Natranaerobius thermophilus JW/NM-WN-LF: one gene and its partner. Each later gene encodes a partner of the first gene's protein in a complex. Links are inferred from orthologs where the notes say so. Each region holds a gene or a part of one and is shown in the gene's direction. Other genes may lie near its edges.

Region 1 (4,392 bases):
TGAACCTTATAAAGGTAAAGGTATTAAATACGCAGAGGAACAAATTATTCGTAAGGTCGGTAAAACTGGCAAATAGGTCTTAAGTGAGAAAGGAGTGAAGTTGTATGCCGCGTTTTGATAGAAAACAAGCACGTAAAAAACGTCATCGACGGGTAAGAAAAAAAATATATGGCACTTCTGAAAGGCCTAGACTAAATGTTTATCGAAGTGCCAAAAACATTCACGCTCAAGTGATAGATGATAATAGAGGGCATACTTTAGTGCATGCTTCTACCCTGGATCCAGAAATTAAAGATGACTATCAGGGCAAGAACAACCAAGAAGCTAGCGCTGCTGTAGGCAGGTTGATTGCAAAGAGATCTAAAGATAAAGGAATAGAAGATGTGATATTTGACAGAGGTGGATATTTATATCACGGCAGGGTGAAAGCCTTGGCGGAAGCAGCACGTGAAGAAGGACTGAACTTTTAAGATAATCGACGAGAAGGAGGGAAAAGGTTTTGCGCAGAAAAGACTTTGACCCAAACAAACTTGATTTAAGTGAAAAAGTAGTAGAAATAAATCGTGTTACTAAAGTTGTTAAAGGTGGTCGCCGTTTTAGTTTCAGTGCCCTAGTAGTCGTTGGGGATGAAAATGGCTATGTTGGAGCCGGAAACGGTAAGGCCGTCGAAGTACCTGAAGCTATTAGAAAAGGTATTGAAGATGCTAAGAAAAACCTCATCAAAGTGCCAATGGTAGGAACTACTATACCACACGAAATTGTTGGTCGAGATGGAGGTGGCCAGGTCCTATTAAAGCCTGCTTATGAAGGTACAGGAGTTATTGCAGGTGGACCCGTTCGTGCCGTCTTAGAACAGGCTGGAATCAGAGACATTTTAACCAAGTCCTTAGGCTCCAATAATGCCAAAAGTATGGTAAATGCAACTATTGCAGGTTTAAACCAATTAAAAACTGCAGAACAAGTGGCCAGACTACGCGGTATATCTGTTAAAGACCTACAGGGTTAGGAGGGATTTGGAATGGCTGATAAAAAATTAAAAGTAACTCTGAAACGCGGTTTAATCGGAGTTTCAGATGGAAAGATAAGGACTATTAAAGCACTAGGACTTAAAAAACGGAGTCACTCCGTTATAAAAAATGATACTCCAGAAATTCGAGGTATGATTGATAAAGTTAGCAACCTTGTTGAAGTCGAGGAATTGGAAGCTTAGTTTTAAGGAGGTGGGAACAGTTGAGATTGCATGAATTAAGACCTAAAACTAACTATAAAAAGTCACGAAAGAGAAAAGGACGTGGGATGAGTTCCGGTCTGGGAAAAACGGCAGGCCGGGGCCATAAAGGTCAAAATGCAAGAACCGGTGGTGGAGTTCGTCCAGGTTTTGAAGGTGGTCAAATGCCTTTACAAGAGCGACTGCCTAAAAGAGGTTTTACTAATGCCTTCAAAAAAGAATATGCCATCGTTAATGTAGAAACTCTTAATGATTTTGAAGAAGGAACCGAAATAACTCCTGAAGTTTTACTAGAAAGTAAAGTAATTAAAGGTGTTAAAGACGGAATAAAAGTTCTAGGCAAAGGTGAGATTGACAAAAAAATAACAGTAAAGGCCCATAAATTTTCTAAACAAGCAAAAGAAAAAATTGAGGAAGCCGGTGGAAAGGTAGAGGTGATTTAGGGTGCTTGGTACTCTCGTTAATGCATGGCGCATTAAGGACCTGAGACAAAAGTTGATTTTCACCTTGGCTATGTTGTTTGTTTTTAGATTAGGTGCTCACGTACCGGTTCCTGGAATAGATGCTACACAAATTCAACAGCTGTTTGAAGGGCAAGATTTATTCGGGTTTTTAAATGTAATAGCTGGTGGAGCCTTGAGCCAGTTGTCAATATTTGCCATGAGTATTACCCCATACATCAATGCTTCAATTATCATGCAACTGTTAACTGTAGTTGTTCCAAAATTTGAGCAATGGTCCAAAGAAGGTCAAGAAGGAAAGAAAAAGTTAGCCCAGTATACTCGTTACGGGACAGTAATAATTGCTTTTCTGCAGGCCATAGGTATGACTTTAGGTCTATTAAGGCCTGCAGTAGTAGACCCGAGCTTTACATCTTATATGGTAATAATTCTGTCTCTTACGGCAGGAACTGCTTTTCTTATGTGGCTTGGTGAACAGATTAATGATAGAGGTATTGGAAATGGAATTTCCATCATTATATTTGCTGGAATAGTATCCCGGATACCTCAGGTTATTACTACAATGTACGAAATGGTAAGAGTGGGAGAAATTAATATTTTACTGGTGCTAGTATTACTAGCTATACTCTTGAGTGTAATTGTAGGAGTTGTAGCCTTACAGGAAGGTCGTAGACAGATTCCAGTACAATATGCTAAAAGAGTTGTAGGTCGAAAGATGTACGGTGGTCAGTCAACTCACATTCCATTAAAAGTAAATCAAGCAGGGGTAATCCCGGTAATCTTTGCATCATCAATTCTGATGTTTCCGGAAACTATAGCGCAATTCATACAACACCCCATTGCTGTTAGTATAGCAAATGCGATAGGATTTGGAACACCACTGAATACAGTTCTGTATGTTGTTTTAATAGTTTTCTTCACCTACTTCTATACAGCAATCCAGTTTAACCCTCAAGATATGGCAGACAATATGAAAAAATACGGTGGTTTTATACCCGGTATCAGACCTGGTAAACCCACAGCCAAATATTTAAGTAAAATCATGGATAGAATTACTCTTGCCGGAGCTTTTGCCCTGGCGGGTATTGTTATCTTACCAATATTACTCGATGGTGTAGTAGAGATGAACATTATGTTTGGTGGAACGGCATTGATCATTATGGTAGGTGTGGCTTTGGAGACAATGAAGCAAATCGAGAGCCAGATGTTGATGAGACACTATCAAGGCTTTATGAAGAAGTGATATTTTAGGGGGGTAAGAAATGCGCATAATTTTAATGGGACCTCCAGGAGCAGGAAAAGGAACACAAGCTGAAAAACTATCAAAAGAATTGGATGTACCACACATTGCAACAGGTGACATTTTTCGAAAAGCTGTATCCGAAGGAACTGAACTTGGCAAAGAAGCTAAATCTTACATGGATGCTGGACAGTTGGTTCCTGACGATGTTGTAATAGGAATTGTTGAAGAAAGATTAAAAAAGCCGGATTGTCATGAAGGTTTTATATTAGATGGTTTCCCTCGTACAGTGACTCAGGCTGAAGCCCTTGATAAAGTGTTGAGTGACAACCCCTTGACAGCGGCAGTATATATCGATGTATCAAAGGATGAATTGATAGATAGACTTTCAGGTCGTAGGATTTGTAGAAAATGCGGTAAAAGTTATCATATTAAGTTTAATCCTCCTCAAGTTCGGGGAGTCTGTGATGAGGACGAAGGCGAACTATATCAGAGAGACGACGATAATGAGGAAACGGCAAAAGAGCGACTGGAAGTTTATTTAGAAAATACCCAACCCCTGGTGGAGTATTACCAGGATCGAGGGATTTTAAAGAAAATTGACGGTACTAAGTCGCCTGAAGAGGTCTTCCGCGATATACTAAAGGCAGTGCAAGCAAAACAATGATTATTAAAAAAAGTAACCAAGAGCTAGAATTGATGAGAGTAGCAGGAAGAATCGTAGCAGAAACCCATCAAAAAGTTGCTGAAGCAATTACTCCAGGCATAACCACTGTAGAATTGGATAAAATAGCGGAAGACTATATAAAAAGGCAAAATGCTCATCCCTCTTTTAAAGGCTACCACGGGTTTCCGGCGAGCATATGTGCTTCAATAAATCATGAAGTTGTGCACGGAATTCCTGCCATTAAAAAATTGCAGGAAGGAGATATCATCAGTATAGATATTGGTGCTAATTATAAAGGTTATCATGGTGATGCAGCAAAAACTTACAAAGTGGGAGCCGTCGATGGTCAACTAGAAGAGCTCATAGACGTAACAGAGCAATCACTGTTTAAGGGTATTGAGCAGGCGGTTCCTGGCAATAGATTGAGTGATATCTCCCATGCTGTAGAAAAACATGTAAACAATCATAATTTCTATGTAGTAAAAAAATATGTAGGACACGGAATAGGTAGTGCTATGCATGAAGCACCTGAAATACCTAACTTTGGGCCTCCTGGAAAAGGACCTCGACTAAAAGCAGGGATGGTATTTGCCATCGAACCTATGGTAAATATAGGTACTTCTGAAGTTAAAACTTTGGATGATCACTGGACGGTTATAACAGCGGATGAAAGCGCTTCGGCTCACTTTGAACATACAGTGGCCATAACTGATTCAGAACCAGAAATTTTAACAAAACTGACCTAACAAGTGTAAGGGATCAGGGATTATTAATAGCGAGGGGACTTTCTCTCCAA
Region 2 (4,235 bases), 1.9 Mb from region 1 along the record:
AAGTAAGTACTTATGATCAGCAGCCTGAAATGAGTGCCGCTGAAGTAACTCACCGCATGGATTCCGAATTGAAGAAAAAGGATTATGATTTTATTTTATTAAATTACGCTAATCCTGATATGGTTGGTCATACTGGGGATTTAGATGCCGCTGTAAAAGCAGTAGCTACACTGGACCGTTGTTTAGGAGAACTAGTGCCTAAAATACTTGAACAGGGCGGAATTGCTGTAATCACTTCCGACCACGGTAATGCTGAAAAAATGGTTGATACAGAGGAAAATTCTCCCCATACTGCACATACTAGTCATGTAATCCCCTTTGTCATAGTAGATAACGATAATAGGTATCCTCTGAGATCGGGAGGAAAGCTAGCCGATGTGGCACCAACAGTATTAGAGTTAATGGGACTACCATTGCCCCAAGAAATGTCGGGTAAATCATTAATAGATCATTAAAATAAATTCAAACTGGAGGGATATATAATGAGCATGATAGAAGAAATTTACGCTAGGGAAATATTTGATTCACGTGGTAATCCAACTGTAGAAGTTGAACTTTATACTGAATCAGGTGCTTATGGTTTCGCCAGGGTACCTTCTGGCGCTTCCACAGGTGTACATGAAGCATTAGAATTAAGAGACGGTGAAGATAGATTTGGGGGTAAAGGTGTTAGAAAGGCGTGTAGCAAAGTTAATGAGGAAATTGGTCCCAATTTGGTTGGGATGGATGTTACTTTTCAATCTGCCATCGATAGAGCGCTACTAGAACTAGACGGAACAGATAATAAGGAAAATCTAGGAGCTAATGCCATGTTGGGAGTTTCTCTAGCAGCTGCTAGAGCTTCGGCTGAATTTTTAGGGCTTCCTTTATATCAAGTGTTGGGAGGAGTAAGTAGTAGTACCTTACCAATACCCCAGATGAATATTCTTAATGGCGGGGAACACGCAGATAATAATGTAGATATCCAAGAGTTTATGATTATGCCTATTAGGGCCAATAACTTCCAACACGCTATGAGAATGGGAGTTGAAATTTTCCATGCCTTGAAAAATGTTTTAAAAGATGAAGGATTATCAACTTCAGTGGGAGATGAAGGTGGTTTTGCTCCTGATCTCAAATCCAATAAAGAAGCATTAGAATATATTATTACTGCTATTGAAAAAGTAGGTTACAAGCCTGGTGAACAAGTTATGTTAGCTATAGATGCTGCAGCTTCAGAGCTGTACCAAGGTGATAAATATCATCTTGAGGGAGAAGGTAAAAGCTTAACCGCAGATGAAATGATTGATTTGTATCAGGACCTAGTAGAAAACTATCCAATTATTTCCATCGAAGACGGGTTGTCAGAAGATGATTGGGAAGGTTGGAAAAAAATGACTGAAAAGTTCCAGGGAAAAATACAGCTAGTAGGGGACGATTTGTTTGTTACAAACACTGACAGATTGACTCGAGGAATCAAAGAAGATATAGCTAATAGTATTTTGATTAAGCTAAATCAGATTGGAACAGTTACAGAAACCTTAGAGGCAATTGAACTGGCTAAAAAGAATGGATATACATCTGTGATTTCTCATCGCTCCGGAGAAACAGATGATCCCTTTATTGCGGATCTAGCTGTGGCAACCAATGCAGGTCAGATTAAAACCGGAGCTCCATCTAGAATGGACCGGGTAGCCAAGTACAATCAATTAATCAGAATTTCAGAAGAGCTTTATGGAGTTTCAAGATATCCAGGAATGGGAAGTTTTTATAATCTAGAAGTTTAGTCTTTCACTGTTGCTTTTTTTATTCCCCCTATGATAAAATAACACGGGATAAGGGGGTGTAATTAAAATCATGTTGTATTCAGTTTTAGTAGGTTTACACGTTATCATAACATTAGTTTTGATTGCTACAGTTCTTCTACAATCCGGGAAAAGCGCCGGTCTGTCAGGAGCAATTTCCGGGGGTGCAGAAACGGTTTTTGGAAAGAAAAAGGGTATTGACGCCTTGCTAAGTAAAGTTACCACAGTGACTGCCATTTTGTTTATTGTAAACTCAATTTTATTGGCAGCTCTATCAGGTCTGTAGGATTATGGATAATAATGCAGGTCTGATATTACCTAACTTCTACGAAATAAGCGGTATTGTCGCTTGAATACCTCAACCAATAGGTTGAGGTAGTTTTTAGTACTACTAAAATACATATTTGAAGGGGGATAAGCCATGAGCGCAGTAGCAGCACCAATTGCAGGAATTATAGGGTTAGTATTTGCTTTTTATTTGATCAATCAAGTGAACAAGCGTGAAGAAGGCTCTGAAAGGATGCAGGAACTAGCTGCAGCCATTCAAGAGGGTGCCAGTGCATTCCTGCGTAGGGAATACCGGAGTTTGGCAGTTTTTGTGATAGTATTGTTTGTTGTGATAACAATTGCTATTGATATACAAACTGCCATTTCCTTCTTAGTAGGTGCCCTGTTTTCAGGTACAGCTGGTTTTATCGGTATGACTGTGGCTACTCGAGCTAATGTGAGAACAGCAAATGACGCACAGAATGAAGGGATTGCCCAAGCCCTAAGGACAGCCTTTTCAGGCGGGTCTGTCATGGGTATGTCTGTTGTAGGCTTAGGTATTTTGGGTGTAGGAATCTTGTATTTGGTTTTTGAAGATCCTGAAATTGTTAATGGTTTTGCCTTAGGTGCTAGTTCCATTGCATTATTCGCGCGTGTGGGCGGAGGTATATATACTAAAGCCGCCGATGTTGGAGCTGACCTTGTTGGTAAGGTAGAAGCTGGCATTCCCGAAGATGATCCCAGGAACCCTGCGGCAATTGCCGACAATGTTGGTGATAATGTAGGGGACGTTGCAGGAATGGGTGCAGATCTATTTGAATCCTTTGTAGGATCTATTATAGCAGCTATGACCATTGGCCTTGTCCAATATGGTGTTGAAGGGGTTCTATTACCCATACTACTAGGATCAGTTGGAGTAATTGCTTCAATTATCGGCTATTTCTTTGTTAGAGTCCGAGAAGGACAGAAACTAGCCTCTGCCTTAGAAAGAGGGACCATAGTTAGTGCTATTATAGTAGTGATTGCTGCCTTTATTTTAACTAACAATCTATTGGGAGAGTTAGGACCTTTTTACGCCATTTTAGCTGGCTTACTTGCTGGAATTTTAATTGGTAGAATTACTGAATATTACACCTCAGAACATTATGCACCAGTAAAGGGAATTGCAGATTCTTCAAGAACAGGAGCAGCTACTAACATTATCAGTGGTATAGCTGTTGGAATGAAAAGTACTTTCTTACCCATTATCGTTATAACAGTAGCTATATTTATAGCACATCAAGTTGCGGGCTTATACGGAATTGCTATAGCTGCTGTTGGAATGCTAGCAACAGTTGGTATGACAATTGCTGTTGATGCTTACGGTCCTGTAGCTGATAACGCAGGTGGTATTGCAGAAATGGCTGATTTAGATCCTGAAGTACGAGAAATCACTGACGAGCTGGATGCAGTAGGGAACACTACTGCAGCAATTGGAAAAGGATTTGCCATCGGATCAGCAGCCCTAACAGCTCTAGCATTATTTAGTGCATATACTCAAGCAGCAGATATTGATAATATTGACTTGACAAGTGCACCAGTAATTATTGGTCTATTGCTAGGCGGAATGTTACCATTCCTTTTCTCTGCTCTAACTATGAATGCCGTTGGCCAAGCTGCTAACCAGATGATAGACGAGGTTAGAAGACAAATTAAAGAAAAGCCGGGCATAATGGATGAAAAAGAAAAACCAGACTATGCAACTTGTGTTGATATTAGTACTGCAGCAGCTCTTAAGCAAATGGTATTACCAGGCTTACTTGCAGTTGTAGTACCATTATTGGTTGGATTATTGCCAGGATTAGGTAAAGAAGCCCTAGGAGGTCTCCTAGCTGGAGCCTTGGCTTCTGGTGTTATGATGGCTATCTTTATGGCAAACTCTGGTGGAGCTTGGGATAATGCTAAAAAGTACATTGAAGCTGGAAATCATGGTGGAAAAGGTACTGAGACTCATGCAGCTTCAGTAGTAGGAGATACAGTTGGGGATCCCTTTAAAGACACTTCAGGCCCCAGTATCAATATTTTAATTAAGCTAATGACAATTGTTTCCTTAGTTTTTGCTCCCCTGTTTTTCTAAATAAATATACGAAAGAATAACGATATTCAGACCACTAGAAGTGGTTATGTCAATAACCGGTCCGGCTT

The links.
Region 2: the proteins of secY (region 1) and secG are in contact, whole or in part, in a crystal structure (PDB 5AWW), measured with the Thermus thermophilus proteins. The link is inferred for Natranaerobius thermophilus JW/NM-WN-LF from one-to-one orthologs. Residues at the interface, in WP_096411648.1 of Thermus thermophilus: Leu14, Gln16, Arg17, Phe20, Ile34, Pro35, Pro37, Ile72, Arg108, Arg109, Asn112, Gln113, Arg116, Ile117, Ile120, Pro145, Gly146, Trp147, Phe152, Phe155, Val156, Val159, Thr160, Val162, Ala163, Gly164, Ala166, Leu167, Trp170, Glu173; in WP_223903268.1 of Thermus thermophilus: Tyr5, Ile9, Tyr12, Leu13, Ala16, Leu19, Val20, Val23, Leu24, Gln26, Glu27, Pro28, Gln30, Gly31, Ala32, Asp34, Leu35, Met36, Gly37, Gly38, Ser39, Ala40, Asp41, Leu42, Phe43, Ala45, Arg46, Val48, Tyr53, Thr56.

What each region holds. Positions count from the first base shown.
Region 1 is NC_010718.1:227,295-231,686, forward strand. What follows is about bases 892-3,802. They hold secY (preprotein translocase subunit SecY), read left to right. Parts: upstream 892-1,672; coding sequence 1,673-2,932; downstream 2,933-3,802. Other genes in these bases: rpsE (30S ribosomal protein S5), read left to right, coding at 892-1,006; rpmD (50S ribosomal protein L30), read left to right, coding at 1,019-1,210; rplO (50S ribosomal protein L15), read left to right, coding at 1,231-1,671; NTHER_RS01200 (adenylate kinase), read left to right, coding at 2,952-3,596; map (type I methionyl aminopeptidase), read left to right, coding at 3,593-3,802. Also shown: rplF (50S ribosomal protein L6), read left to right, coding at 1-76; rplR (50S ribosomal protein L18), read left to right, coding at 105-470; more of rpsE, read left to right, coding at 500-891; more of map, read left to right, coding at 3,803-4,342. UniProt on the Bacillus subtilis protein: The central subunit of the protein translocation channel SecYEG. Consists of two halves formed by TMs 1-5 and 6-10.
Region 2 is NC_010718.1:2,121,974-2,126,208, reverse strand. What follows is about bases 700-3,453. They hold secG (preprotein translocase subunit SecG), read left to right. Parts: upstream 700-1,836; coding sequence 1,837-2,070; downstream 2,071-3,453. Other genes in these bases: NTHER_RS10245 (sodium-translocating pyrophosphatase), read left to right, coding at 2,206-3,453; eno (phosphopyruvate hydratase), read left to right, coding at 700-1,766. Also shown: gpmI (2,3-bisphosphoglycerate-independent phosphoglycerate mutase), read left to right, coding at 1-455; more of eno, read left to right, coding at 483-699; more of NTHER_RS10245, read left to right, coding at 3,454-4,167. UniProt on the Bacillus subtilis protein: Involved in protein export. Participates in an early event of protein translocation.